DNA from 2 places in the Neisseria subflava genome. Region 1 is predicted to be linked to the other one. Evidence: predicted binding sites of a transcription regulator. Region 1 holds the regulator's gene; the other holds the start of a gene.
What was found. Region 1 encodes FNR, which switches genes on or off when oxygen is low (the NO sensors DNR and NnrR bind a similar motif). Its sites were predicted from a motif close to TTGATNNNNATCAA; they were not measured.
Positions count from the first base shown of each region.

Region 2: a site for FNR is predicted at 5,633-5,646, ahead of FAH66_RS09175 (cytochrome-c peroxidase). Genes of this name have one in related genera too.

Region 1 covers NZ_CP039887.1:109,334-124,759, forward strand. The annotation lists gene FAH66_RS00545 (glucose-6-phosphate 1-dehydrogenase family protein) at 1-206, shown strand, start outside; gene dapE (succinyl-diaminopimelate desuccinylase) at 318-1,451, shown strand; gene FAH66_RS00555 (DUF1643 domain-containing protein) at 1,551-2,096, shown strand; gene FAH66_RS00560 (methylated-DNA--[protein]-cysteine S-methyltransferase) at 2,099-2,854, shown strand; gene argF (ornithine carbamoyltransferase) at 2,998-3,993, shown strand; gene FAH66_RS00570 (TraB/GumN family protein) at 4,093-5,079, opposite strand; gene FAH66_RS00575 (DUF1289 domain-containing protein) at 5,118-5,363, opposite strand; gene FAH66_RS00580 (hypothetical protein) at 5,730-6,062, opposite strand; gene hemN (oxygen-independent coproporphyrinogen III oxidase) at 6,194-7,615, opposite strand; gene fnr (fumarate/nitrate reduction transcriptional regulator Fnr) at 7,777-8,511, shown strand; gene FAH66_RS00595 (CysB family HTH-type transcriptional regulator) at 8,598-9,548, opposite strand; gene FAH66_RS00605 (OmpA family protein) at 9,991-10,752, shown strand; gene FAH66_RS00610 (DUF4149 domain-containing protein) at 10,887-11,315, opposite strand; gene greA (transcription elongation factor GreA) at 11,414-11,890, opposite strand; gene FAH66_RS00620 (PepSY-associated TM helix domain-containing protein) at 12,235-13,644, shown strand; gene rplS (50S ribosomal protein L19) at 13,856-14,221, opposite strand; gene trmD (tRNA (guanosine(37)-N1)-methyltransferase TrmD) at 14,236-14,985, opposite strand; gene rimM (ribosome maturation factor RimM) at 14,985-15,426, opposite strand, start outside.
Region 2 covers NZ_CP039887.1:1,867,047-1,882,472, reverse strand. The annotation lists gene FAH66_RS09210 (septal ring lytic transglycosylase RlpA family protein) at 1-487, opposite strand, end outside; gene trmL (tRNA (uridine(34)/cytosine(34)/5-carboxymethylaminomethyluridine(34)-2'-O)-methyltransferase TrmL) at 536-1,000, opposite strand; gene FAH66_RS09200 (ComF family protein) at 1,065-1,781, opposite strand; gene bioH (pimeloyl-ACP methyl ester esterase BioH) at 1,780-2,526, shown strand; gene FAH66_RS09190 (class I SAM-dependent methyltransferase) at 2,582-3,376, shown strand; gene FAH66_RS09185 (BolA family protein) at 3,521-3,769, opposite strand; gene FAH66_RS09180 (FKBP-type peptidyl-prolyl cis-trans isomerase) at 3,896-4,225, opposite strand; gene FAH66_RS09175 (cytochrome-c peroxidase) at 4,365-5,540, opposite strand; gene efeU (iron uptake transporter permease EfeU) at 5,922-6,746, shown strand; gene efeO (iron uptake system protein EfeO) at 6,759-7,925, shown strand; gene efeB (iron uptake transporter deferrochelatase/peroxidase subunit) at 8,060-9,325, shown strand; gene FAH66_RS09155 (CinA family protein) at 9,404-9,871, opposite strand; gene FAH66_RS09150 (mechanosensitive ion channel family protein) at 9,948-10,793, opposite strand; gene FAH66_RS09145 (thiamine ABC transporter substrate-binding protein) at 10,905-11,906, opposite strand; gene FAH66_RS09140 (pyrimidine 5'-nucleotidase) at 11,971-12,618, shown strand; gene FAH66_RS09135 (membrane lipoprotein lipid attachment site-containing protein) at 12,680-12,964, shown strand; gene glmU (bifunctional UDP-N-acetylglucosamine diphosphorylase/glucosamine-1-phosphate N-acetyltransferase GlmU) at 13,063-14,436, shown strand; gene glmS (glutamine--fructose-6-phosphate transaminase (isomerizing)) at 14,602-15,426, shown strand, end outside.

The DNA.
Region 1 (15,426 bases):
GGCATGGTGCGGAAAGCGAATATGACGATTATCGTATCGTCGCCCAACAAAGCGACGGCGATAGAAAGCTTCGAGACGACAAAGATTTCTTCTGTATCGGGAAACACATCGAACGCGATGATTTGGGCAAGCAGGATGTCGCGAAATGGATAGTGGAAACAGTGGAAGAATTACTGCCGCTGTATGAAGCTTGCCATGGAAAATAACTCAGAATACTGAAAGGTAGACTGCCTATTCAGTATCTTCAAATAAATCAAGGCCGTCTGAAAATTATCTTCAGAACGTTTCAGACGGCCTGTTTCTCAAAGTGAACAAATATGACCGAAACGCAATCCTTAGAGCTTGCCAAAGAGCTGATTTCCCGCCCGTCCGTTACGCCGGATGACCAAAACTGCCAACAACTACTGGCCGAACGCCTGCAAAAAATCGGTTTTGCCGTAGAAGAGCTTCATTTTGGCGACACCAAAAATGTTTGGTTGCGACGCGGTACTCAGGCTCCGGTGTTCTGCTTTGCCGGACATACCGACGTCGTGCCGACAGGCCCTGTTGAAAAATGGGATTCGCCACCGTTTGAACCGACCGAGCGTGAAGGCCGTCTGTATGGCCGCGGCGCGGCGGATATGAAAACCAGCATTGCCTGTTTTGTTACCGCCTGCGAGCGATTCGTTGCCGAAAATCCCAATCATCAAGGCAGCATCGCGCTCCTGATTACTTCGGACGAAGAGGGTGATGCGCTGGACGGTACGACCAAAGTCGTCGATGTGTTGAAAGCGCACGGCGAGTTGATTGATTACTGTATCGTCGGTGAACCGACTGCCGTGGATAAATTGGGCGATATGTTGAAAAACGGCCGCCGCGGCTCACTGTCGGGCAACCTGAACGTCAAAGGCAAGCAAGGCCATATTGCCTATCCGCATTTGGCAATCAATCCCATGCATACTTTTGCCCCGGCCTTGTTAGAGCTGACACAAGAAGTCTGGGACGAGGGCAACGAATACTTTCCGCCGACCAGTTTCCAAATTTCCAATATCAACGGCGGCACAGGCGCGACCAATGTGATTCCGGGTGAGCTGAACGTCAAATTCAATTTCCGTTTCTCTACCGAGTCCACCGAAGAAGGGCTGAAACAACGCGTTCACTCCATCTTGGACAAACACGGCGTGCAATACGATTTGCAGTGGTCTTGCTCAGGCCAACCGTTTTTAACTCAGGCCGGAAAACTGACCGACGTGGCACGCGAAGCCATTGCCGAGATTTGTGGCGTTGAGGCCGAATTGTCCACCACTGGCGGTACTTCGGACGGACGCTTCATCAAAGCCATTGCCAAAGAACTTATCGAGTTAGGCCCATCCAACGCGACCATCCACCAAATCAACGAAAACGTACGTTTGGAAGATATTCCGAAGCTATCGGCAGTGTATGAAGGTATGTTGAAACGTTTGTTGAAGTGAAAAAGGCCGTCTGAAAAGATAGAGTAGATCGTTTCATTGTCAATTTTTTTAGAAATGAAGGATCAATTTTCGAGGTAGAAGTATTTTAGGATAGAAATAATGAATGACAAGGTAACAAAAATAAGGCCAGCTTATCCTGAGAACATGGAACCGAATTTATGTAAACCTGAAAAAAATGAAATTTATAGATATTTGCTTGGTAGGATGGGAAAAAAGCCACTGGTAGCTATATGTATGAATCCATCTGCTGCAAATATAGAATATAGTGATCTAACAATTAATCGGATTATTAAGGTAAGCGAAAAATTAGGTTATGATGGTTGGATTATAGCGAATCTTTATCCCGAAAGAGCCACGAGGGCTTCAAAGTTGGGTGCTTATAATAACAAACAACAAGAAAAGAATATTAAAATAATTATGAAATTTTTAAAAGGCAACGGAATTAAGGAGGTCTGGGGGGCTTGGGGTAATTTAAATTATTCTGTTTTAACTAAAAGTAAGAAAAAGCTTTTACCAAGGCTAAAGAAGGCTGATATTAAGATTTATACATTTGCTGCTCTTACAAAAAAAGGGGAACCAGTACACCCATTAAATAGAGTTGTAAAACAAGACTTCTCAAGAAAAATAAATTTTGATTTCTCTTGATCATGACTACCCTACCTTCTTTAAACAATCTTCCATCAAAGTGGAATGAAATCCGCGAGCAGTTGGAAACCGACTTTTCTGCCGACCTCGAAGCCTTGCTGCACGAGCGTCTTACTGAACACGAAGCCAAGCAGTTCGAGCAGGATTTTATTGACTGTATCGGTTGTACGCCTGAGGAATATGTCCGTATCCGCCGAGCTATCCGGCTATTGGAAACACGTTATCCAGATAGTCCAAACGAACTGACTGTTGCCGCGGTTGCTACGCCCTTGGGCGAGATGTTGGCGGTGTTTGGTAGCAAGGGTTTGTGTCTGCTGGAATTTGTCGGGCAGAAACATATGGAACAGGAAATCATGGCTGTCCAAAAAGCTTTACATGGGCAGTTTATTTTCCAAGAAAATGAGCAAACGCAACTTTTGCGCCAAGAATTGGATTTATACTTTCAAGGCCGTCTGAAAGTTTTTGCGACGCCTTTGGAAACGATAGGTACAGCTTTTCAGCAGCAGGTGTGGAACGCGCTGCTGACCATTCCTTACGGTGAAACGCGCAGCTACAAGGAGCAGGCGCAGCAGTTGGGTAATCCCAAAGCCATTCGTGCCGTTGCCGCCGCCAACGGGCAGAACAAGGTGTCTATCCTGATTCCCTGCCACCGCGTTATTGGCAGCGACGGTAAACTGACCGGCTACGCAGGCGGCTTGAACCGCAAACAGTCGTTGCTTGCCTTGGAGCGAGGCGAAGTTCAGACGGCCTTGTTCTGAGTTTTGATAGAGGATAAGGGGCCGCGCTTCGGGCAGGCTTCGCGCGTTAAAAAATTGAGTAGCAGAAGGTCGGGGAAGCCCGGAAAAATCTGCATGGAGAAAAATGTTGGGTAACGCCCACGCTAGAAAAAGAGAAATAAGACATGAGCCTGAAAAACCGCCATTTTTTAAAACTTTTGGATTTTACGCCGGAAGAAATTACTTCATATCTCGACCTTGCCGCCGAATTGAAGGCCGCTAAAAAAGCAGGGCGCGAGGTGCAGCAGATGAAAGGAAAAAACATCGCCCTGATTTTCGAGAAAACATCGACCCGCACCCGTTGCGCGTTTGAGGTGGCTGCACGCGACCAAGGTGCAGGGGTAACTTATCTGGAGCCTTCTGCCAGTCAAATCGGACATAAGGAAAGCATTAAGGATACCGCGCGTGTTTTAGGACGGATGTTTGACGGTATCGAGTATCGCGGTTTTGGGCAGGATGTGGTGGAAGAGCTGGCCAAGTATGCAGGCGTGCCTGTGTTCAATGGTTTGACCAACGAGTTCCACCCGACCCAAATGCTCGCCGATGCGCTGACGATGCGCGAACATAGCGACAAGCCTTTGAACCAAATTGCGTTTGCCTATGTCGGCGATGCGCGTTACAACATGGCCAATTCGTTGCTGGTGTTGGCTGCAAAACTGGGCATGGACGTGCGTATCGGTGCACCGAAAAGTTTGTGGCCGTCTGAAAACATTATCGAGACGGTACAGGCTGTTGCCAAAGAGACCGGCGGACGGATTCTGTTGACGGAGAATGTGAAAGAAGCCGTAAAAGGCGTGGATTTTATCCATACCGATGTGTGGGTCAGCATGGGCGAGCCTAAAGAGGCTTGGCAGGAACGTATTGATTTGCTGAAAGGTTACCGAGTTACGCCTGAGCTGATGGTGGCGGCGGAAAATCCGCAAGTCAAGTTTATGCACTGTCTGCCTGCTTTCCATAATCGCGAAACCAAAGTCGGCGAATGGATTTATGAGACATTCGGCCTGAATGGTGTGGAAGTAACGGAAGAAGTCTTTGAAAGCGAAGCCAGCATTGTGTTTGATCAGGCAGAAAACCGGATGCATACGATTAAAGCGGTGATGGTAGCGGCATTGGGCGATTGATTGTTACGCTCAACATTGCTTACTGCTTCATTTAATAGAGATTAAATAAAGGCCGTCTGAAAGAAAGACTTTCAGACGGCCTTGTTGTTTGATTGGGATTTATTGCCAAATCAGGACTTTGGGTTCGGGCGTTACTTGATAGCCTTCTTGACGCAATAGTTCGATTAAGCCTTTTTCGCTGGGTAAATGGGCAATGCCGACGGCAAAGAGGGTGCTTTGTTTGGCGGATTGCTTGCGGATTTCAGGCAGCCATGCCAAGTTACGCCGAATCAGGAGGTCGTTTTTCAGCCAATCGGACATGGCTTTGGCGTATTTGGTATCAACAAGTTTGAGGGTGCGTTGTTCGGTTTCTTCCAAAAGTGGGATGAGTTCTTCAAAGCGGCCGTCTGAATAGGCTTGATGGAGTTTTTTGATATCTTCGGTTTCTTCTTTATTGGTTTTAATACTGGCTTTCAGAAAGTTGAGCATGGTTTCTTCAGGCTGGGCTTTGAAGATCGCGGTAACATCATCCAAACTTTCTAATGAACCACGCGGCTTATTGATGTCGGCGGCTGCGTTGGTCAGCAACATATCTGCACCGGTTTCTGAGCTATACCCTTTGGGAAATGTACTGCCGGCAAAAATGAATGCCGCCCATGGATGGAGTTTGTCGGCAATTTGGGCGATGGGTCGGCTTTCTTCATTTTGTGAATAGATTTCTTGTAAAAGACGGAAATCTGTTTTGCCGAGCTTGCGGCTGAGCGGTTCGGTACTCATGACTTCTTTGAAGTATTTTTGATACATTTTTTTCGTTTCCGGACTGCTGTCCGGCAATGGGTCAACTTCTGTGGTCAGTTGGTCGGTGGATTGCAATAGTTTGACTGCATCGGAAGACAGGGTTTGATGGGTTCGTCCCATGTGGATGGTGCCGAGCAGGTAGGAATCAGGTTGGCCTTCTTTGCTGATTTTCCAAACATTGCTGGTCAGTTTAGGCTGCTGCCAGTTAAGTTCGGCAGGTTTGCTTTCGGGTGAAGTTGCGGCGGGTTTGCAGGCACCCAAGGCAAGGGCGGTCAATGGCACAAGCAGGCAGGCGAGCAGTTTTTTCATGTTTTTCCTTATTGTGGTGTGCGGTAGGCAAGGGCGATTTAGAAATCGAGCAGGTTTTGAACCGGATGTTCACCCGTTTCGGGTTTTTCCATTTTGCGGTTGCGGATTTTGGCCTTCCTGAGGGACAGGAGGTGCATGACTTGATGCTTTTGGCTGTCGGTCATCTGGAGCCAGTACAAGCGCTCTTCCCGACTGCGCAGACAGCCTTTGCAATAACCTTTGGCATTGGCTTCGCAGACACCTATACAGGGACTGGGGATGGGGAAAAAATCGGGTTGTTCCATATTTTAAAAGCGTTTGAGATAAGAGACCGGACAAACCGAAATTTCAGACTGCATTCGTATTTGTCTAAACACGGCAAGTGTATCCGGTAGGATTCCTACCAATATCCAATTGAGTTGGTCATTTCAATAAGTTTATATCTGCCACCCTAGGCATAAAAACCCTAAGAGAAACCATAAATATATCGCAGATTATATCTTGTACTGCAATGGTATCGTATCGATTCCAAACGAGGGAGCAAAGTGTACAGTAAGGTCTTCAAGAACAATTACGGTATGTTTGGCAGAATCATGTTTTAATACAAATCTGGAGTTCCTCTATATTTTGATTTTCAGACGACCTTATGCCTAGCTCCAACTATTTGCACTTTATGACTTAATCAGTTTGCGTAAAGACTGGTTGTTGTATTTGATATCGGCAATCATTCGGTCGTATTGATGCATTCTACGGAGTGAGCGGGTAATCAGATAGACCGAGAAAATAATCAAACTGATGTTCATCAGACTGACCAGTGAGAGCAAAGGCCAAACATCGATGGCTTCGTACCATTTCGATGTCGCAATCAGCGCACTGAAAATAGACAAAGGGAGTGCGAAAACGGCAATGCCCGTACGCATGATAGCAAGTGCCGTGCGTTTTTCAGCAAGGAGAAGCTGCACTTGATTGATGCTGAGGATATCGTTTTGCTGCTCGGTAATCATAGGATACGCGCCTATACAAATTAACTTTGAATCCTGATAAAGCGGAAAATATGGTTTTATGTTACCCGAAAGTATTGAAAATAAAAACAAAGGTCGTCTGAGAATTTTCAGACGACCTTGTCCATTCCTGTTTACACAGTTTGCGAGTATTTGGCTTTGGTTTCTTTATGGCGCAGATGGTAGTCGAACACCATGGCGATGTTGCGGATTAGGAAACGGCCCTTCGGCGTAACAGTCAGACTGTGTGGTTTGAGACGGACCAAGCCGAGGGTTTCCAGTTGCTTCATATCTTCCAGTTCGGCTGCAAAATAGCGGCTAAACGGAATGCCGAACACGCTTTCATAAATTTGATAATCAAGCGAGAAGCGGCACATTAAATCCTGAATGATGTTGCGGCGCAGGATGTCGTCTTGATTGAGCTGGTAGCCGCGCATAATCGGCAGATGTCCGGCATCGAGTGCGGCGTAATAGGCATCGATGTCGCGCTCGTTTTGGGAGTAGGTGCTGCCGATTTTGCCGATAGAGGACACGCCGATCGCTACCAAATCGCAGTCGGCATAGGTTGAATAGCCTTGGAAGTTGCGTTGCAGGAAGCCTTCCTTGAGGGCGATGGAGAGTTCGTCGTCAGGTTTGGCAAAGTGGTCCATACCGATGAAGACGTAGCCGCGCTCGGTCAGGGTTTGAACGCAATATTGCAGCATATCGAGTTTTTCTTCGCTGCCGGGAACGACATTGGTGTCGATACGGCGTTGCGGTTTGAAGATATGCGGCAGGTGGGCGTAGTGGTAGAGGGCAAGACGGTCGGGATCGAGGGACAAGACCGTGTCGATGGTGGTCTTGATGCTTTCGGTGTTTTGGTGCGGCAGGCCGTAAATTAAATCGACGCTGACTGATTTAAATCCGGCTTCACGCGCGGCATCAATCACTTCTTTGGTTTCTTCGTAGCTTTGAATACGGTTGACGGCTTCCTGCACTTTAGGGTCAAAGTCTTGAATACCGACACTCATGCGGTTGAAACCAAGTTTGCCCAGTTTGAGGACAGTTTCGCGGCTGACTTTGCGCGGATCGATTTCGATGGAGTATTCGCCGTTGGGAATCAGCTGGAAGTATTTACGAATCATGTCGAAGACGCGTTCGAGTTGGTCGTCTCTCAGGAATGTGGGCGTACCGCCGCCGAAGTGGAGCTGCGCGAGCTGGTGTCTTCCGCCCAAATGCGGTGCCAGCAATTCCATTTCTTTTTCCAGATACTGGATATAGGCATCGGCACGGCTTTTGTCTTTGGTAATGATTTTGTTGCAGCCGCAGTAGTAGCAGATGGTATTGCAGAAGGGAATGTGGATGTAGAGCGAAAGGGGTTTGTTAAGCGCTCCCGTATTGCGCAGGCTTAAAGCTTGGATATATTCGGCTTCTTTAAAGCCTTCATGGAAGCGGTCGGCAGTCGGATAGGATGTATAACGGGGACCGCTTGATGGCAAACTGGCAATCAATTCACGATCGAATTCCGGTAATTCGTTGTTTGTGTTGGTGTTATTTGAGATGGGGATGATTTTCATGGTCGGGCTTGTAGTATAAAGTAGGGAAATTAGGGAAAATTTTAGTCAAAATTTCGATAGTTTGATAGAATGCCTGATAATGATATGCCGACTTTGACTTGGGTCAATAGTTATTCGGCTTCATCAGGGATTTATAGAACTATGCAGATTAAGGGTGCGTTATGGCCACACACAATGCAACACATCAAATGAAAACCTTGTGTTCCACATGTTCTTTACGCGAGCTGTGTTTGCCTGTCGGACTGATGCCTAACGAATTTTCACAACTGGACGCGGTTATTCGTCAAAGCCGCCGTCTGAAAAAAGGTGAATACCTGTTCCGTGCCGGCGAGCCGTTTACCTCTTTGTTTGCCATCCGTGCAGGCTTCTTTAAGACAACAGTCGCCAGCCAAGATGGACGCGATCAGGTAACCGGCTTTTTTATGTCGGGCGAACTGGTCGGTATGGATGGGATTTGTTCCCATATTCACAGCTGTGATGCTGTGGCTTTGGAAGACAGCGAGGTATGCGAGCTTCCGTTTACTCATATTGAGGAACTCGGTCAGGATATTCCCAGCCTCCGCTCCCACTTTTTCCGCTTGATGAGCCGCGAAATTGTCCGAGATCAGGGCGTTATGTTGCTTTTGGGCAATATGCGCGCTGAAGAGCGATTGGCGGCATTCTTGCTCAACCTGTCTCAGCGTCTCTATTCACGAGGCTTCGCCGCCAATGATTTTATCTTGCGGATGTCGCGTGAGGAAATCGGCAGCTATTTGGGACTGAAGCTGGAAACAGTCAGCCGCACCTTGTCTAAATTCCATCATGAAGGCTTGATTTCGGTTGAACACAAGCACATCAAAATCTTAGATGCGACAACCTTGAAGAAAATGGTTTCCGGTTGTTCGCACGCTATCTGAATCTTAGGCCGTCTGAAATATTTCAGACGGCCTTTTTAACAAGAATTAAAGAATAATTGTTAAGTTACGAAAGTGATAGTCAGATATTAAATTGAAAAATCTTCAACAACCGGCGTGTACAGAATGCGGTCGACTACTTCTCTGGTCAGTTTCGGTGCAAACATCTGGATAAAGTCATACGCGTAACCACGCAGGTAGGTATCGGTGCGTAAGGCTATCCAAGTGGGCGACGGTTCAAATAAGTGTGCCGCATCAATAAGCTGTAAATCTTGATCGACAACGGGATCGTACGCCATTTTGGCCATCAAACCAACGCCCAAGCCTAAGCGGACATACGTCTTCAATACATCCGTATCGGCAGCCGATAAGGCAACATCAGGTTGCTCAATATGCGCTTTATTAAATGTACGCGCGATGCTGCTGCCGGAATTAAAAGCAAATTCGTAAGTAACCAGCGGAAAAGAAGCCAAATCTTCAAGGCTTAAAGGATTGCGGCAGTCCAAAAGAGGGTGGTCGTGCGGAACAATGACGGCATGGTTCCATTCATAGCAGGGCAGTTTGCCCAACTCGGGATGATCGTCAATGCGTTCAGTAATAATTGCCAAATCAGCTTCGCCGCTGCTGACCATTTGCGCGATGGCAGAAGGGCTGCCTTGTTTGATGGTCAAATTGACTTTAGGGTAGTTTTTGACAAATTCCGCAACGATTTTGGGCAAAGCATAACGTGCCTGGGTATGCGTTGTCGCGATGGTCAGCGAGCCGCTGTCATGATCGGTAAACTCGCTGCCGATATTTTTAATGTTTTGTACATCACGCAAAATCCGTTCCGAAATCTCTAATACGGCTTTGCCCGGTTGCGAAACGGAAACCACACGTTTGCCGCTGCGGATAAAAATTTGGATACCCAATTCTTCTTCAAGCAGGCGGATTTGTTTGGAAATGCCGGGCTGGGATGTGAAAAGCGCATCGGCGGCTTCGGAGACATTCAGATTGTGTCGGTAAACCTCAAGGGCATAACGTAATTGTTGCAGTTTCATGGTAGCAGTACCGGATACGTTGTTAATGTGGATTTTGTGCGACAAACGGCATGTAATTTAACATATTTTGCCCAGTTTTGCCCCGAGTTTTGAAAACGGTTGTTTTTAATGAAAATATCTTTTAACGATATGAAAACAGGAAATGCAGGAAAGATGAGGGAAAGGGGTTTTGTTGTTTTTGTGCAACTTCAGATGGATGAATTGTCTGATTTTGCCCTAAATTAATGACACAAGATTGATTTTTCGGCATGATTAACTACTAGGAAGCAGGCACTTCATGATTGTTTGAAGGCATCGAGTATTGACAGTTTGCCTTGCGCTTCTTTATAGTGCAACCTGATATATCCGATTTGCCGCTGTTTTGATACTGCGGCCTGTATATTGGTACTTTGCAGCGGTTGCTTTCCTAGTCCGCCGCATAACAATTTGATGAGGGAATAAAATGACCAAACAGCTGAAATTAAGCGCATTGTTCGTTGCCTTGGTTGCCTCTGGCACCGCTATGGCCAGCGAAGCGCACACCAAACACGGTTACACCGTAAGCAGCCAATCTCAAGAAATCGTCCGTAACAACTACGGCGAATGCTGGAAAAACAGCTACTTCGACAAAGCTACCCAAGGCCGTGTTGAATGTGGTGATCGTGAAGCAGTTGCTCCTGTACAACAAGCTCCTGAGTATGTTGATGAAACTGTTTCTCTGTCTACTAAAACTCTGTTCGGCTTCGACAAAGACAACCTGCGTCCTGAAGCCCAAGAAAACTTGGACTCTTTGGCTCAACGCCTGAGCAACAAAGACGTACAAACTGTACGTGTTGAAGGTCACACTGACTTCATGGGTTCTGAGCAATACAACCAAGCTCTGTCTGAGCGTCGTGCTAACGTAGTTGCTAACTACTTGGTAGGCCGTGGTGTTGCTTCTAGCAAAATCTCTGCAGTAGGTTTGGGCGAATCTCAAGCTCGCATGACTGCTACTTGTGAAGCTGAAGTTGCTAAACTGGGCAAAAAAGTTTCTAAAGCTAAGAAACGTGCTGCTCTTATCGCTTGTATCGAGCCTGACCGCCGCGTTGACGTTAAAATCCGCAGCATTGTTACTCGTCAAGTTGCTCCAGGCCAAACTATCGAAGGTCAAGGCGAATTGCCTGCTTCTGATGAAGGTTGGATCCCAGCTCCTTATAATGGCGTTCACGGTTACGCTAAACCTTAATCAGTTTGTGAAAAATGCCCTGCATATTGCAGGGCATTTTTTATGGCTTATATTTGAAGAGTTGGGGAATTAATGATTCAAAATAAAAGGCCGTCTGAAAGATTTATTTTCAGACGGCCTTTTATTAAGACAGATTAGTTTGGCTTGGGCCATTTCCATACGCAGATGGCTGCCAGTATCGTACAAATCAAAAAGATAATACTGGATAAGCCGTGCCAAACACCGAATGTTCCACCTACTAGGGACAGCAGCCAGTTATCCAGCCCATATTTGTGTGCTTCGATAACCGGCGTAACCAAAAGATGGTTGCAGGCTAAGAGTAGCCAAAGTACCAAGATCCACCAAGAAAGTGAGGCCAGTTGCCGTCTGAAAAAGGCATAGGCTGCGCCAAAAATAACTAAGCCACATAGTGCTGTGATGGCAAATGAAATGCCGGCAATTTCTCCCGCCTGCATTTTAGGCAGAAGGCGGAACAGGATTGGGGCGGTAACATAGCCTGCTGTCAGCTGCATACCGAGCCACATGGCGGCAGCGGTTTGGATAATTTTGTACAGTAGATTCATTATGTTTCTCCTGGGAAGATTTCACTTTCTTTGATTATGGTGTTTTTAGATACAGCAAAAGGCCGTCTGAAAATGTTTTCAGACGGCCTTTTGTTTATTTAAATATATTGCACGGCAATGATGTCATATTCACGTACGCCGCCGGGTGCTTGAACTTCTGCAACGTCGCCTTCTTCTTTGCCGATCAGGGCGCGGGCAATTGGGGAGCCAACGTAGATTTTGCGTTCTTTGATGTCTGCTTCATCTTCACCGACGATTTGGTAGGTAACTTGTTCTTCAGTTTCCAAATCTTCCAGTGTCACAGTTGTGCCGAACACGATTTTGCCTTCTGCATGGATTTCGGCAGGGTTGATGATGTGCGCCATAGAGAGTTTGTGTTCCAACTCGGCGATGCGGCCTTCGATAAAGCCTTGACGCTCTTTGGCGGCTTCGTATTCTGCGTTTTCAGACAAGTCGCCGTGCGAACGTGCTTCGGCGATGGCTTCGATAACTTCTGGGCGTGCTACGCTTTTTAGGTGTTGAAGTTCTTGTTTCAACAATTCTGCACCACGGACGGTCAAAGGGATTTTTTGCATTGAGTTCTCCATGAAAGCATGATGATGCTTTTAAAATTTTATCCGGCCACGCGCGGTAGCCGGATTGGAAATAAAAATACAAGCCGCCAAAGCTTGGCGGCTTGATGAATAAATAAGTAATGTCTGTATTCTACCAAATTCTGCCGAAACCGCAATGATTAAAACGGATTTTCAGTAAAGTGTTGTTTTCTGTCTATTTTGTTTTTTCAGACGGCCTAAAAACTAAATATTGAAGTATTTCAAAGCTGCATTGGAAAAACGGTTTCTTAAATGAATGTTTTTGATTAAAATACCTGTTGCTAATTCGTAGTAATTAGTCTGCTTTAACTATATGAAGAGAAAATATGGAAACAAAACCAACTTCCCAAAATGAACAACAGGCTAACCGCCGTTATTTGACTGTTTGGCGATGGCATTTTTATGCCGGACTTTTGGTTGCGCCGTTTTTAACCCTGTTGGCTGTTACAGGGTTGGGAATGCTGCTATTCGCCAATATTACCGGTAAAGAAGGCGAACGCATACATATTACGCCGCAGGCAGTGGTGCAGCCTTTGTCGGCTCAGGCTGAGGCCGCCAGACAGTTTGTGAATCCGGAAACTGCTTCTGTAGTGCAGTATATTGCGCCACGCGCAGATGATATGGTTGCCGTATTCCGCGTGAACAATGATGATAAAGCCACTATGGTTGCCGTTGATCCCTATACAGCAAAAGTTGTGAATACGATGCCGCGCGGTCAAGGCTGGTATCACACGATGGACGAAATCCACGGCGATATGATGATCGGCCCGGTGGGTGACTATCTGCTGGAAACTACCGCGTCGCTGACCATCCTGATGATAATCACGGGGATTTATTTGTGGTGGGCGAAACAGCGCAGCCTGAAATCCATGCTTGTGCCGAAAGCAGGCAAAGGACGCACATGGTGGCGTAGCATGCACGGTGCATTTGGCACTTGGGTTTCTTTGATTTTGTTGCTGTTCTGTCTGTCAGGTATTGCTTGGGCGGGAATTTGGGGCGGTAAAGTGGTTCAGGCGTGGAGTCAATTTCCTGTCGGTAAATGGGGTGTGGAGCCTAATCCGGTATCTTCCGTGCCAACCCATGGTGATGTGCTGAATGACGGTAAATCTAAAGAAGTGCCATGGATTTTGGAGTTGACGCCTATGCCGGTTTCCGGTACGACAATGGGTGAAAACGGTATTAATCCAAGTGAGCCGATGACTTTGGAAACGGTTGACCGCTTTGCACGTGAAATTGGCTTTAAAGGCCGTTATCAGCTCAATTTACCCAAAGGTGAGACCGGTGTATGGACGTTGTCGCAAGACTCAATGAGTTACGATATGATTAGTCCGACCGCTGACCGCACGGTACACATCGATCAATACAGCGGTAAAATTCTGGCTGATATTCATTTCGACGATTACAACTGGTTTGGTAAATTCATGGCGGCAAGCATTGCTTTGCATATGGGTACATTGGGCTGGTGGAGCGTATTGGCAAATGTCTTGTTCTGTCTGGCGATTATCTTTATTTGTGTCAGCGGCTGTGTAATGTGGTGGAAACGCCGTCCTTCGGAAGCACGTGGTTTGGTTCCTCCGGCGCAGAAAATCAAATTGCCGGTATGGTGGGCAATGGCTGTGCCGCTTTTGATTTTGGCTGTGATTTTCCCAACAGCCATTGCCGCAATCGCTGTTATTTGGATTTTGGATACACTGTTGTTGTCGCGTATCCCGGCATTGGCAAGATGGTTTAAATAACCGCCCGATGTGATTAAAGGCCGTCTGAATCTTTTGTTTCAGACGGCCTTTTGTATAAAGGTTAAAAGAGGTAGGGAAGTTATGATTCTGTTTAAGTTTATGCGTGAGGTGTTTATTGTGATTAGCTTGCAGGATTGTGTAAGAAAGACAAGGAGTTTTTGTATAAAAACAAAAAACCCACTTCATAGAAGTGGGTTTTTGATGAAAGCTATTAGCCTTTGCGAGCAGGCAATTTTTCTTTAATGCGAGCTGCTTTACCGGTCAGGCCGCGCAGGTAGTACAGTTTGGCGCGACGTACGTCACCACGGCGTTTAACTTCGATTTTTTCTACGGTAGGAGAGTACAGTTGGAAAGTACGTTCTACACCTTCGCCGCTAGAGATTTTGCGAACGATGAAGTTGCTGTTCAGGCCACGGTTGCGGCGAGCGATAACAACACCTTCGTATGCTTGCAGACGGCTGCGAGAACCCTCAACCACGCGTACAGATACGACAACGGTGTCACCTGGAGCGAATTCAGGGATTTCTTTGTTCAAGCGAGCGATTTCTTCTTGCTCTAATTGTTGAATCAAGTTCATTTGTTTTTCCTAAGTTATGATTGGATTTCCTGTTGCTCTTGCAAGATTTCTTTTAAGAGGCGGGATTCCTTTGGGATTAAACTGCGCTTTTCCAATAAATCAGGTCGGCGCTCTAAAGTGCGTCGCAGCGATTGTTTCAATCGCCACTCGGCAATCAAGCCATGATTTCCTGAGCGTAAGACGTCGGGAACTATCATGCCTTGGAATTCTACGGGTTTGGTGTAATGAGGACAGTCTAAAAGGCCGTCTGAAAACGAGTCTTGTTCGGCTGACTGTATATCGCCCAATACACCTGGAACCAATCTTAAGACGGCATCCATCAACATCATGGCGGGTAATTCGCCACCCGAGACGACAAAGTCGCCAATGCTGATTTCTTCGTCCACACTGCTTTGCAGCAGTCTTTCATCTATGCCTTCATAGCGTCCGCATAGAAGAACAAGATGGGGTAGTTCGGCAAATTCTGCAGCTTTTTTATGCGTCAGCGGCTGACCTTGCGGACTGAGATAAATTACTTTGGCAGGTTTTTGCGAGTTTGCTTTGGCTTCTTCGATTGCCGCTTGAAGCGGCGGCGCCATCATAATCATTCCCGGACCACCTCCGAAGGGGCGATCATCAATATAGCCAAGTTTGTTGTCGGCAAATTTTCGGGGATTGATGGCTTGAAACTGCCAAAGATTTTGTTTTCTTGCTCTGCCTGTAACGCCATATTCGACAATGCTGTCGAACATCTCCGGGAAAATGGTGATGGCTTGAATCAGCATCAGTAGTCCAAACCCCAGTCGGCGATAATGGTTTTGCTGTCGGTATCGACAGATTCGATATAGTTGGAGACAAAGGGAATTAGGATTTGTCCGTGTTCGCCTTTAATCATCAAAACATCATTTGCACCGGTTTCCATCAGGTTGCTGACTTTACCGAGGACGATGTTTTCTTTGTTGATGACGGTCATGCCGACTAAATCTGCCCAGTAGTATTCGTCTTCCTCAGTAGGGGCGAATGACTCTCTTGGGATTTCGATGGTATAGCCGCGCAAGGCAAATGCTTGGTCGCGATCGTCTATACCTTCAAATTTAACCTGAAGTTCGCCATTGACAATTTTACCTGCCTCAAGCACAACATTCAGGGTTTTGCCATCCTTGCACAACTGCCACTCGGGGTAGTCCAGCAGGCTGTCGGTATATTCGGTATTGGCAGCAATTTTC
Region 2 (15,426 bases), 440 kb from region 1:
TGGTTTGAGCGGCGGTTTGGCCGGGGATGATTTGTTCAACTTTGACGTTGGCCGAGCCTTGGTTGATGAAACCTAATTGTTGGGCGGCGGCTTTGGAAACATCGATGACGCGGTTGCCGTGGAAAGGGCCGCGGTCGTTGACACGGACGATGACGCTTTTGCCGTTTTGCATATTGGTCACGCGTGCGTAGCTGGGAATAGGGAGGGTTTTGTGGGCGGCGGAGAGGGCGTTCATATTGTAACGCTCGCCGCTGGAAGTTTTACGGCCGTGGAATTGGTTGCCGTACCATGAGGCTTTGCCGGTTTGGCTGAAAGAGGAAACTTTGGTCAGCGGCGTGTAGCGTTTGCCGGCAACTTTGTAACTGCGATTGGCAGAAGGATGCAGTTTTTCGACTCGGACCACACTGTCGGCGACGGCGGTATTGATGGAAAGGACGCCGATGGTAGCGGCGGCTAAGGAAAGGAGGGTTTTTTTAGTAAAAGTCAAAACGGGTTCCGTTCTTGAGTTGATAACGCAGCGGTTTCAGACGGCCTGTTATACGCCGCCGGCAAAACCGTTTTGTCGCCATGCTTCAAACAGAATGACGGCGACGGTATTGGAAAGATTCATGCTCCTGCTGTCGGGCATCATCGGCAGGCGGATTTTTTGTCCGGCAGGCAGGCTGTCGAGAACTTCGGCAGGCAGACCGCGTGTTTCGGGACCAAACAGCAACACATCGCCTTCACGGAAGGAAACTTCGTCGGGGCGGGTGGAGCCTTTGGTGGTCAGCGCGAAAATGCGGCGACCTTCGAGTGCCTTGAGGCAGTCTTCGAAATTCTCATGTACCGTCAGTTTGGCAAACTCGTGATAATCCAAACCCGCGCGTTTCATTTTGGACGAATCCAGAGGGAAACCAAGCGGCTTGACCAAGTGCAAATCAGCACCGGTATTGGCGCACAGGCGGATGATATTGCCCGTATTGGGCGGGATTTCGGGTTGGTACAAAACTATGGTAAACATATAAATCAATCACTTATAGAGTGGCATAATGCCGAAATGTTCCATGGGTGTCAAAAACTTTAAGCTATTTTTTCATTGGCGGCCGTGCCAAACTCCAGCAAAAAATCTTACCTGCGCCTGATTTTTTCAGCGTTTTCGCCAATTCGTTTAAAGTCGAGCCGGTGGTAAAGACATCATCAATTAACAGAATATTACACGCCTTCGGTAATTCGGCTTTGATTTTAAATGCATTCTTGATATTTCGCAGACGTTCGCCGCTTTTCAGCGTACTTTGCGGCTCGCCATGCCGTCTGAAAACCGCGTGGCGCGGCAGCAGCGTCCAGCCGTAGCGTTTTGCCAAAATATCCGTCAATACCTCGCTTTGGTTGAATCCGCGCTTGAGCCGCCGCTCTTTGCTCAAAGGCATGGGCAGGACGAAATCGAAGTGTTCCGTCGCCAGCCAGTCCGGTGCGTTTTGGCACATTAAATCAGCCAACGGCCGGCTCATACCCAAATCGGCCAAGTGTTTCAGCTCGCGTATCATGCTGCTGACGGGCGGTTCGTAGTACAGCGAGGCCCACATTCTATCAAATGCAGGCGGCTTTTTCTGACAACTGCCGCACACTGCCCCGCCCGCGATATGGCGGAAACACAAAGGGCAGCTTTGTGCCGCGTCGATAAAATATTCCGTCAAATCGTTTGCGCAGCCTCGGCAAAGGCCGTCTGAAACGGAATCGTGGCATAATACGCAACGTCGCGCATTGAGTTGTTTCAAACTGCGCCACCAAGAAAGAACATTCATGCCACACTCCGCCAAAAAAGTTTATCTGATACACGGTTGGGCGGCGAACCGCCATGTATTCGACGATTTGATACCGCGCCTGCCTGTCGATTGGGACGTCCGCGCGCTTGATTTGCCCGGACACGGCGATGCGCCTTTTGCCGAACCGTTTGATATTGCCGCCGTTGCCGAAGCCTTCGCCGGACAAATCGACACGCCGGCACACATTCTCGGCTGGTCGCTGGGCGGACTGGTTGCCCTGTATCTGACCGCGCTTTATCCCGACAAAATCCAATCGCTCTGCCTGACGGCAAGTTTTGCCCGATTGACTGCCGACACGGATTATCCCGAAGGCTTGGCACAACCTGCCTTGGGCAAGATGGTCGGCGCATTCCAGCAGGATTATGCCAAACATATTAAACAGTTTCTACAACTGCAACTGTTGCACACGCCCCATTCAGGCGAAATCTTAAACCGCGTATTGCCCGATTTGGCGCGCTGCGGCACGCCTTCCGCCTTACAGGCCGCGCTTGAAGCGGTCAACCATGCCGATGCGCGTCCGTTACTGCCGCTTATTCAAACGCCGTCATTGCTGGTGTTTGGACAGAAAGATGCCATCACGCCGCCGCGCATGGGTGAATATTTACACCGCCATTTGAGCGACAGCGAGCTGGTCCTTATCGACAAAGCCGCGCACGCGCCCTTTTTAAGCCATGCCGACGAATTTGCCGAAACCTACCGCAATTTTGTCGAAAAGGCCGTCTGAAACAGCCTTAAACCATAAAAACATTGTCGGGCAAAGCCCGCTGACACGACCCACCATGACCGAACAAGACAAACGTTGGCAGATTCACAGCCATCTCGCCCAAGACACCGACGAGCGCCTGCAGCTGGTCCGCAATGCACCCAAACGCATCATGCTGATTGGTGCCGATGCCGACATCAGCCGCAGCCTGCTGGCCGCGCGTTATCCCGACGCCGTGTTTGAAGAATACGATCCGAATGCCGATTTTTTAAAAACCGCCGCCGTCGCGCGCAAAGGCGGTTTCTGGCAGAAGCTGACCGGCAAAACCATTCCGCAGCATTGCCAAGCCCTGACCGCGCCGTTGCCCGAAGCATCCGCCGATATGTTGTGGGCCAACCTCAGCCTCAGCCGCGCCGACGATATTTTGCCGGTATTGAAAAACTGGGCCGCTGCTTTGAAAACGGACGGATTATTGTTTTTCACGCACTTTGGCCGCGACAGCCTGAGCGAGCTGACAGGCCGTCTGAACCATGAAGGCATCGAATGCGAAGCACCCACGCTGATTGATATGCACGACTTGGGCGATATGCTCGCCGACAACGGCTTTTACGATCCGGTAACCGACACGGCCAAGCTTGAGCTGAGCTATAAAAAAGCCGGGACGTTTTGGCAGGATATGGAAACCTTGGGATTGTGGAACGCGTTGAAGTTCAGCAATCCGCAAGCGGCAAAGGAATGTGTGGATAAGATTTTTGCCGACGAAGGCTGTCTGAACATCACGCTTGAAACCGTGTACGGCCATGCCGTGAAGAAATTGGTGTTGCCGCAAGGGGAGAATGTGGTGCAGTTTTTCCCGAAACGGCAGGGCTAGTTTGGCGGTTTGCCGGTAGGGTTTACACAGCGATTGCGTGTTGTCGAATGCGGTTTGGCGTTTGTATCGATTGCCTGCGCTGTTTGATATGTATGAAAAAGGCCGTCTGAAAACTTTTCAGACGGCCTTTTATTTGATTCCGAATTAAGCCTGTTTGGCAGCCCATTCGGCCGGAGTGGCGGCAACGGAAATAGACAGCGCGTGCAATTCGTTGCTTTCGAGTTGCGGCTTGAGGCCGTCTTTAATTAGGCGGTGGCGGGCGAGGCGGGCTTTGCCTTCAAATGAGGAGGAAACGATTACGGCGAAGAAGTGATGGCCGTCGCCTTCGACTTCGACGTGTTCGCAAGGGGTAACGCCTTCAATCAGGGTTTTGACTTGTTCGGGTAAAAGCATGGGGGTTCCTTGGGAAATGGTTTGCTTGTAAAAGAGGGCATTATACCGAATCTTGATAAAAACAGGCCGTCTGAAAAACCAAACTTCGGGTTTCAGACGGCCTCGGTCTTTTGAAGCGTCAAATGCTTATTCGTACACTTTCAGCAGCTCGACTTCAAAAATCAAGGTCGCGTGCGGAGGAATCACGCCGCCTGCACCGCGTTCGCCGTAGCCCATTTCGGAAGGAATGGTCAGCTTGCGTTTGCCGCCTTCTTTCATGCCGCCGAAGCCTTCGTCCCAACCTTTAATCACTTGGCCGACGCCCAGAGTGATGGTCAGCGGTTGACGGCGGTCGAGGCTGGAGTCGAATTTGGTACCGTCTTCCAACCAGCCGGTGTAATGTACGGTGATTTCTTTGCCTTTGACGGCTTCTTTGCCGTGGCCTTCTTGCAAGTCTTCAATAATCAGGCTCATGATGTTCCTTTCGGATGTATGGTGAAAATCGGCTCAAGATTACCATATTGTGTGGAATCGTGAAACAAAGCCGCCCATATGGCCGGCAACAAAAAGGCCGTCTGAAACGGATTTTCAGACGGCCTTTGTTTTGCGCTAAACCTTATTTGTTGTCAGGTCGGGATTTGACATCGGTGGATACAGGCAGCTCAGGCATGGTTCGGGCAGATTCAGGAACATTGCCGGAGAGGGCTTTCAAGAAGGCAACGATGTTTTCAGTGTCTTCCGGAGCCAGGGTTTTACCCAATTGGGCTTTCGCCATGATGTTGACGGCTTTATCCAATTCCCAAACGCTGCCGTTGTGGAAGTATGGATAGGTGCGTTCAACGTTTCTCAAGCCGGGAACACGGAAGAAGAATTCGTCTTCGGCTTTTTTGGTTACATCCGCACGGCCTTTGTCGTGTTTAGGATCGTCGATGTGTTTCCAGTAAGGACCATCCACCAAACCGAATTTTTGGAACATGGCACCGCCCAAGTTGACGCCGTTGTGACAAGCGATACAGCCGTTGTCCATAAATGCGCGTACGCCTTTGCGTTCTTGTTCGCTCAGGGCAGATACGTTGCCTTTCAGGTAGTCGTCCCAACGGGTCGGAGTCAGCAGGGTACGTTCAAACGCCCCCAATGCGGTGGTGATGTTTTTGATGGAAACCGCGCCGTCCTCAGGGAATGCGGCTTTGAATTTTTCTTGGTATTCAGGGATACCTGCGATTTTGGCGGCGGCATCGGCTTCGGTCGCGTTGGCCATTTCAACAGGGTTGAGCAATGGGCCGCCGGCTTGTTCTTCCACATCGGCTGCACGGCCGTCCCAGAATTGGCTGCCCAACAAGGCGGCATTCAGAGCAGTTGGGGAGTTGCGGCCGCCGAATTGGCTTTTGTGGCCCGCGCTGGTCGGCATGTTGTCTACGCCGGCAGTTGCCAAGTTGTGGCAAGAGTTACAGCTGACGGTGTTGCCTTTGGACAGGCGGTTTTCGTACCAAAGTTGTTGGCCGAGTTTGACCTGTTCTTCGGTAAACGGACGGACTTTTTGCATTTCGGCTAAGTCAGGCAAAGGTTTGAACGTAGCTTGCGCGCGTTCTAACAGGGCTTTGTCTTCGTCAGAAACATCGGCGGAATTTTGAGGGGCTGAAACGGCGGCGGTGCTTGCGGCAGCATCGGCAGCGCTCGCGGCAGAAGCTGCTTGAGGGGTTTCGGTTGTTTGAGCCGTTTTCTCGCCGCAGGCGGTCAGCGCGGCAGAAACGGCCAAAGCCAAAGCGATTTGGTGGAGTTTTAAACGTGGCATAGGAGGGTTCCTTTGTTATGCGTTTGTTATGTCATGGATTGCTGATTGCACCAGCAATATGCCAACTATAAAAGATAAGGCGGTTTTAATTTTTGTTGTAAATCAACCTTTTAAATTTGATAAATTTTGAAAATATCACCGATAGGGAAATTTATACTATAGAACTTTTTTATTATTTATTTACAATTAGTTACTGTTTTTAAGGCCGTCTGAAAAAATAAAATTCAGACGGCCTTTTAGTTTTTATTGATTACGTTCGTTATTTTCTTTTAAAAAATCTTAATAAATATAGGGTTATTAAAAAATAAAAATAATTTGCATTATTAAACATAAAGCGTTATAAATGCGTTAATAAATGAACGTTTCACTTTAGAGTTTTTTATGCTGATTGCTTTATTGATTATGCTACGCGAGGGCATCGAAGCTGCCCTGATCGTCGGCATTGTTGCCAGTTTTTTGAAACAGTCGGGACACAGCGAGCTGATGCCGAAGGTTTGGCTGGGCGTGTTTTTGGCTGCGGCCATGTGTTTGGGTATCGGTTACGGCATTCATTCCGTTACGGGCGAGATTCCGCAAAAAGAACAGGAATTGGTGGTCGGCGTTATCGGCCTGGTGGCTGTGGCGATGTTGACGTACATGATTTTGTGGATGAAAAAGGCCGCACGTTCGATGAAACAGCATCTTCAGGATTCTGTTCAGTCGGCCTTGAACCGCGGCAGCAGCCAGGGTTGGGCCTTGGTCGGCATGGCATTTTTGGCTGTGGCGCGCGAAGGTTTGGAGAGCGTGTTTTTCCTGCTGGCCGTGTTCCAGCAAAGTCCGACGTGGTCTATGCCGATAGGCGCGGTGTTGGGGCTGTTGGTGGCGGTTGTCATCGGTACGCTGATTTATCAGGGCGGTATGCGCCTGAACTTGGCGAAATTTTTCCGTTGGACGGGCGCGTTTTTGATTGTAGTGGCGGCCGGTCTGCTGGCCGGTTCATTTCGCGCGCTGCATGAGGCCGGCGTATGGAATGTGATGCAGGATATTGCTTTCGACACATCGAAATATTTGCATGAAGACAGCCCTTTAGGCGTGCTGCTCGGCGGTTTCTTCGGTTATACCGACCACCCGACCGAAGGAGAAGTCCTGATTTGGCTGCTGTATCTGGTTCCCGTCATGATTTGGTTTTTGCGCGGCAGTGCGCCGGCAAAAACGTTAACTAAATAAAAAGGAATGAAAATGAAAAAATTCAATCTAACTGCTTTGTCCGTAATGTTGGCTCTGGGTTTGACCGCGTGTCAGCCGCCTGAAGCCGAAAAAGCCGCGCCTGCCGCTTCAGGCGCATCCGCTGCCGCCAATGCCGACGGTTCGGTCAATATCGGCGTGAACGATACTGCTTGTGAACCAATGGAATTGACCGTCCCCAGCGGCCAAGTCGTGTTCAACATTAAAAACGACAGCGGCCGCAAGCTGGAATGGGAAATTCTGAAAGGCGTGATGGTGGTGGACGAGCGTGAAAACATCGCCCCGGGTTTATCCGACAAAATGACCGTTACCCTGCTGCCGGGCGAATATGAAATGACTTGCGGCCTGTTGACCAATCCGCGCGGTAAGCTGATTGTTACCGACAGCGGCTTCAAAGACACGGCCAACGAAGCCGATTTGGAAAAACTGGCGCAACCTCTGGCCGACTATAAAGCTTATGTTCAGGCGGAAGCCAAAGAGTTGGTCGCTAAAACTAAAGCCTTTACCGAAGCCGTCAAAGCCGGCGACATCGAAAAAGCGAAATCCCTGTTTGCCGCCACCCGCTTCCACTACGAACGCATCGAGCCGATTGCCGAACTCTTCAACGAACTCGACCCCGCCATCGACGCGCGTGAAGACGACTTCAAAGACGGCGCAAACGACGCGGCCTTTACCGGCTTCCACCGCATCGAACATGCCCTGTGGGTGAAAAAAGACGTATCCGGCGTGAAAGAGACTGCCGACAAACTGATGAAAGACGTTGAATCCCTGCAAAAAGAAATCGACGCCCTTTCCTTCCCGCCAAGCAAAGTGGTTGGCGGCGCGGCTGTTTTGATTGAAGAAGTGGCCGGCAGCAAAATCAGCGGCGAAGAAGACCGTTACAGTCATACCGATTTGAGCGACTTCCAAGCCAATGTGGAAGGCTCCAAAAAAATCGTTGATTTGTTCCGTCCGCTGATCGAAGCCAAAGACAAAGCATTGTTGGAAAAAACCGATGCCAACTTCAAACAGGTTGAAGACATTTTGGCGAAATACAAAAAACAAGACGGCTTCGAGCTGTACGACAAACTGAGCGAAGAAGACCGCAAAGCCCTGCAGGCGCCGATTAATGCCTTGGCAGAAGACTTGGCCAAACTGCGCGGCATTTTGGGTTTGAAATAAGATAACGCGTTTTCAGACGGCCTTTGGATATTGAAAGGCCGTCTGAATCTTATTGTCGCCCACACAAATATGCTTGAAAACCGACCTTACTTCACACGATTGCAATCTTTCCGTTCCCTGCCAAGGAGCAGACCATGAGCCAAAACAAACAACCGGCACAACCCGAAAAACGAACCCTTTTCAAAACTGCCCTTGCTGCCGGTGCCATCGGCGTTGCCGGTTATTTTGCCGGTAAAAAACAAGGCGAAGCCGCCGCCGAAACCCAAAACAATCAACATTCCGAGCTGGCCTATCCGTGTTATGGCGAGCATCAGGCAGGCATCGTTACGCCACACCAGCTCTTCGGCATTATGTGTGCCTTTGACGTTACCGCCAAAGACGCCAAACAACTTGAAAACCTATTCCGCGTCCTGACCGCCCGCATCGAATTCCTCACCCAAGGCGGCGAATACCAAGACGGCGACGACAAACTTCCGCCTGCGGGCAGCGGCATCCTCGGCAAACAATTCCGCCCCGACGGACTGACGGTTACCGTCGGCGTCGGCAGCAGCCTCTTTGACGACCGCTTCGGCCTCAAAGACAAAAAGCCGAAACACTTGCAGGAAATGCGCGACTTCCCCAACGACAAACTCCAAAAATCGTGGTGCGACGGCGACCTCAGCCTGCAAATTTGCGCATTCTCCCCCGAAACCTGCCAAGCCGCCCTGCGCGACATCATCAAAAACACCGCCCAGTTTGCCGTGATCCGCTGGAGCATAGACGGTTGGCTCCCTAAAGCCGAACCCGGCGCCATTGCCGCGCGCAACCTTTTAGGTTTCCGCGACGGCTCCGGCAATCCCAAAGTCGAAGATCCCAAAGTCGCCGATCAAGTCCTGTGGACAGGCGTTGCCGCCAACAGCTTGGACGAACCGGCATGGGCGAAAAACGGCAGTTATCAGGCCGTCCGCCTCATCCGCCACTTTGTCGAGTTTTGGGACCGCACCCCGATGCAGGAACAAACCGATATTTTCGGCCGGCGCAAATACAGCGGTGCGCCCATGGACGGTAAAAAAGAGGGCGACACCGCCGATTTTGCCAAAGACCCCGACGGCAAAATCACGCCCAAAGACAGCCATATGCGCCTTGCCAATCCGCGCGATCCCGAGTTTATGAAAAAACACCTGCTCTACCGCCGCGCCTTCAACTACTCGCGCGGCCTCGCCGCCAACGGCCAACTCGATGTCGGCTTGATATTCATCTGCTATCAGGCCAACCTTGCCGACGGCTTCATCTTCGTGCAAAACCTGCTCAACGGCGAGCCGCTGGAGGAATACATCAGCCCGTTTGGTGGCGGCTATTTCTTCATCCTGCCGGGTGTTGAAAAAGGCAGCTTCCTCGGCAAAGAGCTTTTGGGCGTATAAATCCGCCGATGGTTTGAATAGATAAAAAGGCCGTCTGAAACCTGATTTCCAGATTTCAGACGGCCTGTGTTTTTTCTATCAAACCAAATGTTCCGCCAAGAAAGCCAATGCGTATTCGACGGCTTGCGTCCTTACTGCTTCGCGGTTGCCTGTGAATAGTGCAGTTTGTTCAAACGAACCTTCGGGCGTGGCCAGGCCGAACCAGACTGTACCGACCGGTTTGGCCGCGCTGCCGCCGCTAGGGCCGGCGATGCCGGAAATACTCAAGGCGTAATCCGCCTGCGCGACGGCCTTTGCGCCGCGTGCCATTTCATAGACGGTCTTGCGGCTGACCGCGCCGTGTTTCAGCAAGGTATCGGGCATGACGCCGAGACGCTCTTGCTTGGCTTGGTTGCTGTATGTGACGAAGCTTTGATGAAACCATTGCGAGCTGCCGGAGAGGGAGGTCAGCGCACCTGCAAGCAGACCGCCGGTGCAGGACTCGGCGCAGGTAACGGTTTGACGGCGGCTGGTCAGGTGTTCGGCGATGGTTTGCAGATGGGACATGGCGGCTCCTTATGGAAAAGGGTGGAATGGGGCGGGCGTTTGACCCGCCGTGTTTCAGACGGCCTGAAAGCTGAAATCAGTCTTTCGGCTGAATGAGGTGGACATCACATTGTGGGAATGGGATGTTGATGTTGGCTTCGCGCAGGTTTTCGACGACCTGCTCGTTCAAACCGAATCGGAATAAGGCCAAATCCGCTTCGTTCGTCCATGCCCAAAGCGTGATTTCGATGGCGCTGGCGGCGAGGTTGGTAATGTATACGACGGCAGGTCGTTCTTTGGTTTGAACACACAATGGATGCTCGGTTGCCGCTCTCAATACGGCGGCTTTGGCGGCTTTCAAGTCGCAGGCGTAATCGACGCCGACAACGACTTGGGCGCGGCACAGGGGTAGGGAGGAGCGGTTGGTGATGCTATTGGTCATGACCACGCTGTTGGGCAGGACGACTTCTTCGTTGTCCGGCGTACTCAAAGAGGTCTGCACCATTTTGATTTCGCGGACGATGCCTTCAAAACCGTTGACGCGGATAAAGTCACCGACTTTAAACGGGCGGAACAGGATAATCAGCACGCCGGCGGCGAAGTTGGACAGTTGGTCTTTCAAAGACAAAGCCACGGCCAAGCCTGCGCCACCGATCAAGGCGGTCACGGAAGTGGTCGGAATGCCGAGTTTACCCAGTGCGGCGATGATGATGAGGATCAGTAGGCCGATGTTGGCGACGTTGCCGAGGAAGCTGACCAGTGTTTTATCGACTTTGGCGCGCGTCAGCGCGGCTTTCATCAGTGTCACCACGCGCGTGGTGACCCAGCGGCCGATAAAGAAGATGGCCAAGGCGGCCAGCAGGTTCGTGCCGAAAGACATGCCGGTTTGGGCGAGTTGTTCCCAACCGGAGAAGGGGGAGAGGGATTGAAGATCGAAATTCATAATTGTGTGCGTGTGAAGTTGTTTAAAAGGACATTGTAAAACAAGGCCGTCTGAAAAACTAATGATTTGGTTTTTCAGACGGCCTTTAATCTTTCTTAAATCTTTTTCAGCTTAACGTAAAACGGTTTTGCTCCAACGGCTCACCCATTGTTTTTGTTTGGTGTTGATGTCGGTGCGGTTGGGGGAATCGCTGTGTTTCGGGGTTTGGGCAAACTCGAATACTTTGGGCAGCGGCGTGTTTTTGGCAGCCGGATAGACCCACATTTCGGCAGGCAGGGCTTGTTGCACTTCGCCGCTTTGCAGCCAGCTCACCAGTTTGGCCGCCAGCTCGGGCTGTTTTGCGCCTTTCAAAACGGCCGCGCCTTCAACTTGGCGGAATGTGCCGCCTTTGAGGAAGAGGTTGCCGGTGGGCGGGGTGCTGTATTTGCCTTTGGAGTAGTGGACTTCGGCAGCCGGGCTGGTGGCATAGCTGACCACGAGGGGATAGGCGCCGCCGTTTTGGGTAAAGTCGGTGTAGTAGGCTTCGCTCCAGCCTTTGGCAACTTTCACACCGTTTTGGCGCATTTGTGCCCACCATTTGAACGCGCCTTCTTCACCCATGCCGCCGATGTTGGCCAAGAGGAAGGAGAGGCCGGGCGAGGATGTGGCGGGAGACGGGGTCACCAGAAGGTTTTTATATTCCGGTTTGGTCAAATCTTGCAGGGTTTGCGGCAGGGGCAGTTTTTTCTGTTCAAACCATTTTTTGTCGTAGTTGATGGTGACATAGGCGTAATCGACGGCCAGCGCATCGGGCAGGGAGGCGGTTACGGGTGCGGATTTGGGTTGGTTGGCGGCGAGGATGCCGGCGGCTTTGGCTTTGCCGATGTTGGCGTTGTCCAAACCGTAAACCGCATCGGCAATCGGGTTGGCCTTGCTCAAAATCAGCTTGTTGAGCATTTCGTTGCCGCTGCCTGCCTTGATAACGGACACTTTGGCATCGTTGGCTTTTTCAAATTGCGCGATGACGGATTGGGGTAGGCTGAAGGATTTGTGCACGGCCAAACGCACTTCGGTTTGGGCGTACAGGTTTGCCGAAGCCAGCAACAGAGCCACGGCGGACAATTTCAGTTTCATTCTCTTTCCTTTGTACGAGTAAAATACGAAATATCATAACAAAATCTGCATATCAAGGCACGATATGAATCATTCTCCCGTTTGGCTGTTTGACCTCGACAACACTTTGCACAATGCCGAAGCCGGCATTTTCTACATTATCAACCGCGCCATGACCGAATACATAGCAGGCCGTCTGAAACTTTCCGAAGAAGCCGCATCCCACCTGCGCCAAGATTATTGGCACCGATACGGCGCGACGCTTGCCGGTTTGCAAATCCACCATCCTGAAGTCGATATCGATGAATTTTTGCGTGAAAGTCACCCGCTTAAGCAAATTTTGGCAAAGGTGGAGGGTATGGATGGAACTGATGACGTTTTAGGCCGTCTGAAAGGGCGAAAAGCCGTATTTTCCAATGGGCCGTCGTTTTATGTCCGCGCATTGGTTGAGGCGTTGGGCTTGGAAGCGCATTTTGACGGCTTGTTCGGCACGGACGACTTCGGCCTGCTCTACAAACCCAATCCCCAAGCCTATCTCAACGTCTGCCGCCTGTTGGGCGTCAAACCCGAACAGTGCATTATGGTGGACGACAGCGCCGATAATCTGCACCAAGCCAAAGCCTTGGGCATGAAGACCGTTTGGTACGGCGAAAAAGCCCAACCGTTGCCATTTGCCGACGGCATAGCGAAAGATATGCAGGGTTTGCTTGAAGTTTGCACAAAACTGCCGTGAAGTTTTGCAAAAACAAGTACAATACACGGTATTGCCGACATTTAAAAACAAGGACAACATCATGCGTAAACTCGCTTTAATTCTGACCGCCGCCGCTGTTTTGGCCGGTTGCTCTTGGGAAACCTACACCAACGAATCCGGCCGTACCGCCGTACGCCAAAAATATGCTACCGGCACACCTATCGTTTATCAGGACGGTACTTATTCTAAAAACATGAATTACAACCAATTCCGCCCTGAGCGCCGCGCCGTCCAATCCAATCAAGCGGATCATGCCGAACACGGCGAACGCGGCCAACACTGGCAAAAACCGCAATTTGCCAACCAACAGCCAGCAACCGAATAACAATATCCCCAAGGCCGTCTGAAACGGAGTGAAAAACAATCAACATTTGTTGCCACACTTTTCAGACGGCCTCAAACAACGACAACGGAAACCGTATCATGGCTCAGACAGCTTTAAATATCGTCATCCTCGCCGCCGGCAAAGGCACGCGCATGTATTCCAAAATGCCCAAAGTGCTGCACCGAATCGGCGGCAAGCCCATGGTCGAGCGCGTTATCGACACCGCCGCCGCCCTGAATCCCCAAAACATCTGCGTCGTCATCGGACACGGCAAAGACCAAGTCTTGGACACCGTCAAACGTGACGTCGTCTGGGTCGAACAAACCGAACAACTCGGCACCGGACACGCCGTTAAAACCGCCCTGCCCCACCTTTCCGCCGAAGGCCGCACGCTGGTGCTGTACGGCGACGTCCCCCTGATTGACACCGCCACCCTCGAAACCCTGCTCGAAGCCGCCGACAGCGAAGTCGGCCTGTTGACCGACGTTCCCGCCGACCCGACAGGCTTGGGCCGCATCATCCGCGACAGCCAAGGCAGCGTAACCGCCATCGTCGAAGAAAAAGACGCCGACGCCGCCCAAAAAGCCATCCGCGAAATCAACACAGGCATCCTCGTCCTGCCCAACGCCAAACTCGAAAACTGGCTGAACAGCCTTTCCAGCAACAACGCCCAAGGCGAATACTACCTGACCGACCTCATCGCCAAAGCTGTTGCCGACGGCATCAAAGTCCATCCCGTCCAAGTGCGCGCCTCCCACCTCGCCGCCGGCGTGAACAACAAACTCCAGCTTGCCGAACTCGAACGCATCTTCCAAACCGAACAAGCGCAAGAATTGCTCAAAGCAGGCGTCACCCTGCGCGACCCCGCCCGCTTCGACTTAAGAGGTCGTCTGAAACACGGACAAGACGTCGTGATTGACGTCAACGTCGTCCTCGAAGGCGACATCGAAATCGGCGACAACGTCGAAATCGGCGCAAACTGCGTCATCAAAAACGCCAAAATCGGCGCAAACAGCAAAATCGCCCCCTTCTCCCACCTCGAAGACTGCGAAGTCGGACAAAACAACCAAATCGGCCCCTACGCCCGCCTGCGTCCGCAAGCCCGCCTTTCAGACGACGTACACGTCGGCAACTTCGTCGAAATCAAAAACGCCGCCATCGGCAAAGGCACCAAAGCCAACCACCTCACCTACATCGGCGACGCCGAAGTCGGCAGCAAAACCAACTTCGGCGCAGGCACGATTATTGCCAACTACGACGGCGTGAACAAATACAAAACCATCATCGGCGACGAAGTCCGCATCGGCTCCAACTGCGTCCTAGTCGCCCCCGTCAAACTCGGCAACAAAGTCACGACAGGCGCAGGCAGCACGATTACCAAAAACGTCGAAGACAACAAACTCGCCCTCGCCCGCGCCCGCCAAACCATCATCGAAGGCTGGGTGCGCCCCGAAAATGGCGATAAGAAATAAGGTTCGGCCGGTTTCTATCTTTTTCAGACGGCCTTCAAAACCAAAAGGCCGTCTGAAACCCAAATCCGCGCCGTTCGGATAATGTAAAACGGCTTTTTACCGCTGCCGCCTCCGGGAGCCGGAACGGCAGTTATTTCGTTAATCTTTTGATACTAAGGAACTTATATGTGCGGTATCGTCGGCGCCATCCGCGCCAATCACAATGTAGTCGATTTTCTGACCGACGGTCTCAAACGCCTTGAATATCGGGGCTATGACTCGTCGGGTATCGCCGTGAACACAGACGGCAAAATCAAACGCGTGCGCCGCGTCGGCCGTGTGCAACTGATGGAAGACGCCGCACGCGAAAAAGGCGTGTTCGGCCATATCGGCATCGGCCATACTCGTTGGGCAACCCACGGCGGTGTAACCGAGCCTAACGCCCACCCCCACATTTCCGGCGGCATGATTGCCGTCGTCCACAACGGCATTATCGAAAACTTCGAAGCCGAACGCGAACGCCTCCAATCCTTGGGTTACACCTTCGAATCGCAAACCGACACCGAAGTCATCGCCCACAGCGTCAATCACGAATACACCCAAAACGGCGGTAAACTGTTTGAAGCCGTCCGCGCAGCCACCGCCCGTTTCCACGGTGCATACGCCATCGCCGTGATGGCGCAGGACAAACCCGAAGAAATGGTGGTCGCGCGTATGGGCTGCCCGCTGCTGGTGGCATTGGGCGATCAAGAAACCTTCATCGCCTCCGACGTATCCGCCGTCATCGCCTTTACCCGCCGCATCGCCTATTTGGAAGACGGCGACATCGCCGTATTGAGCGCGAACGGTATTGAAAAACTGATCGACAAAACCGGTGCCGATACCCAACGCAAAGTCAAAGTATCCGAGTTGTCGCTCGCTTCACTGGAGTTGGGCCCTTACAGCCACTTCATGCAGAAAGAAATCCACGAACAACCGCGCGCCATCGCCGATACCGCCGAAGTCTTCCTG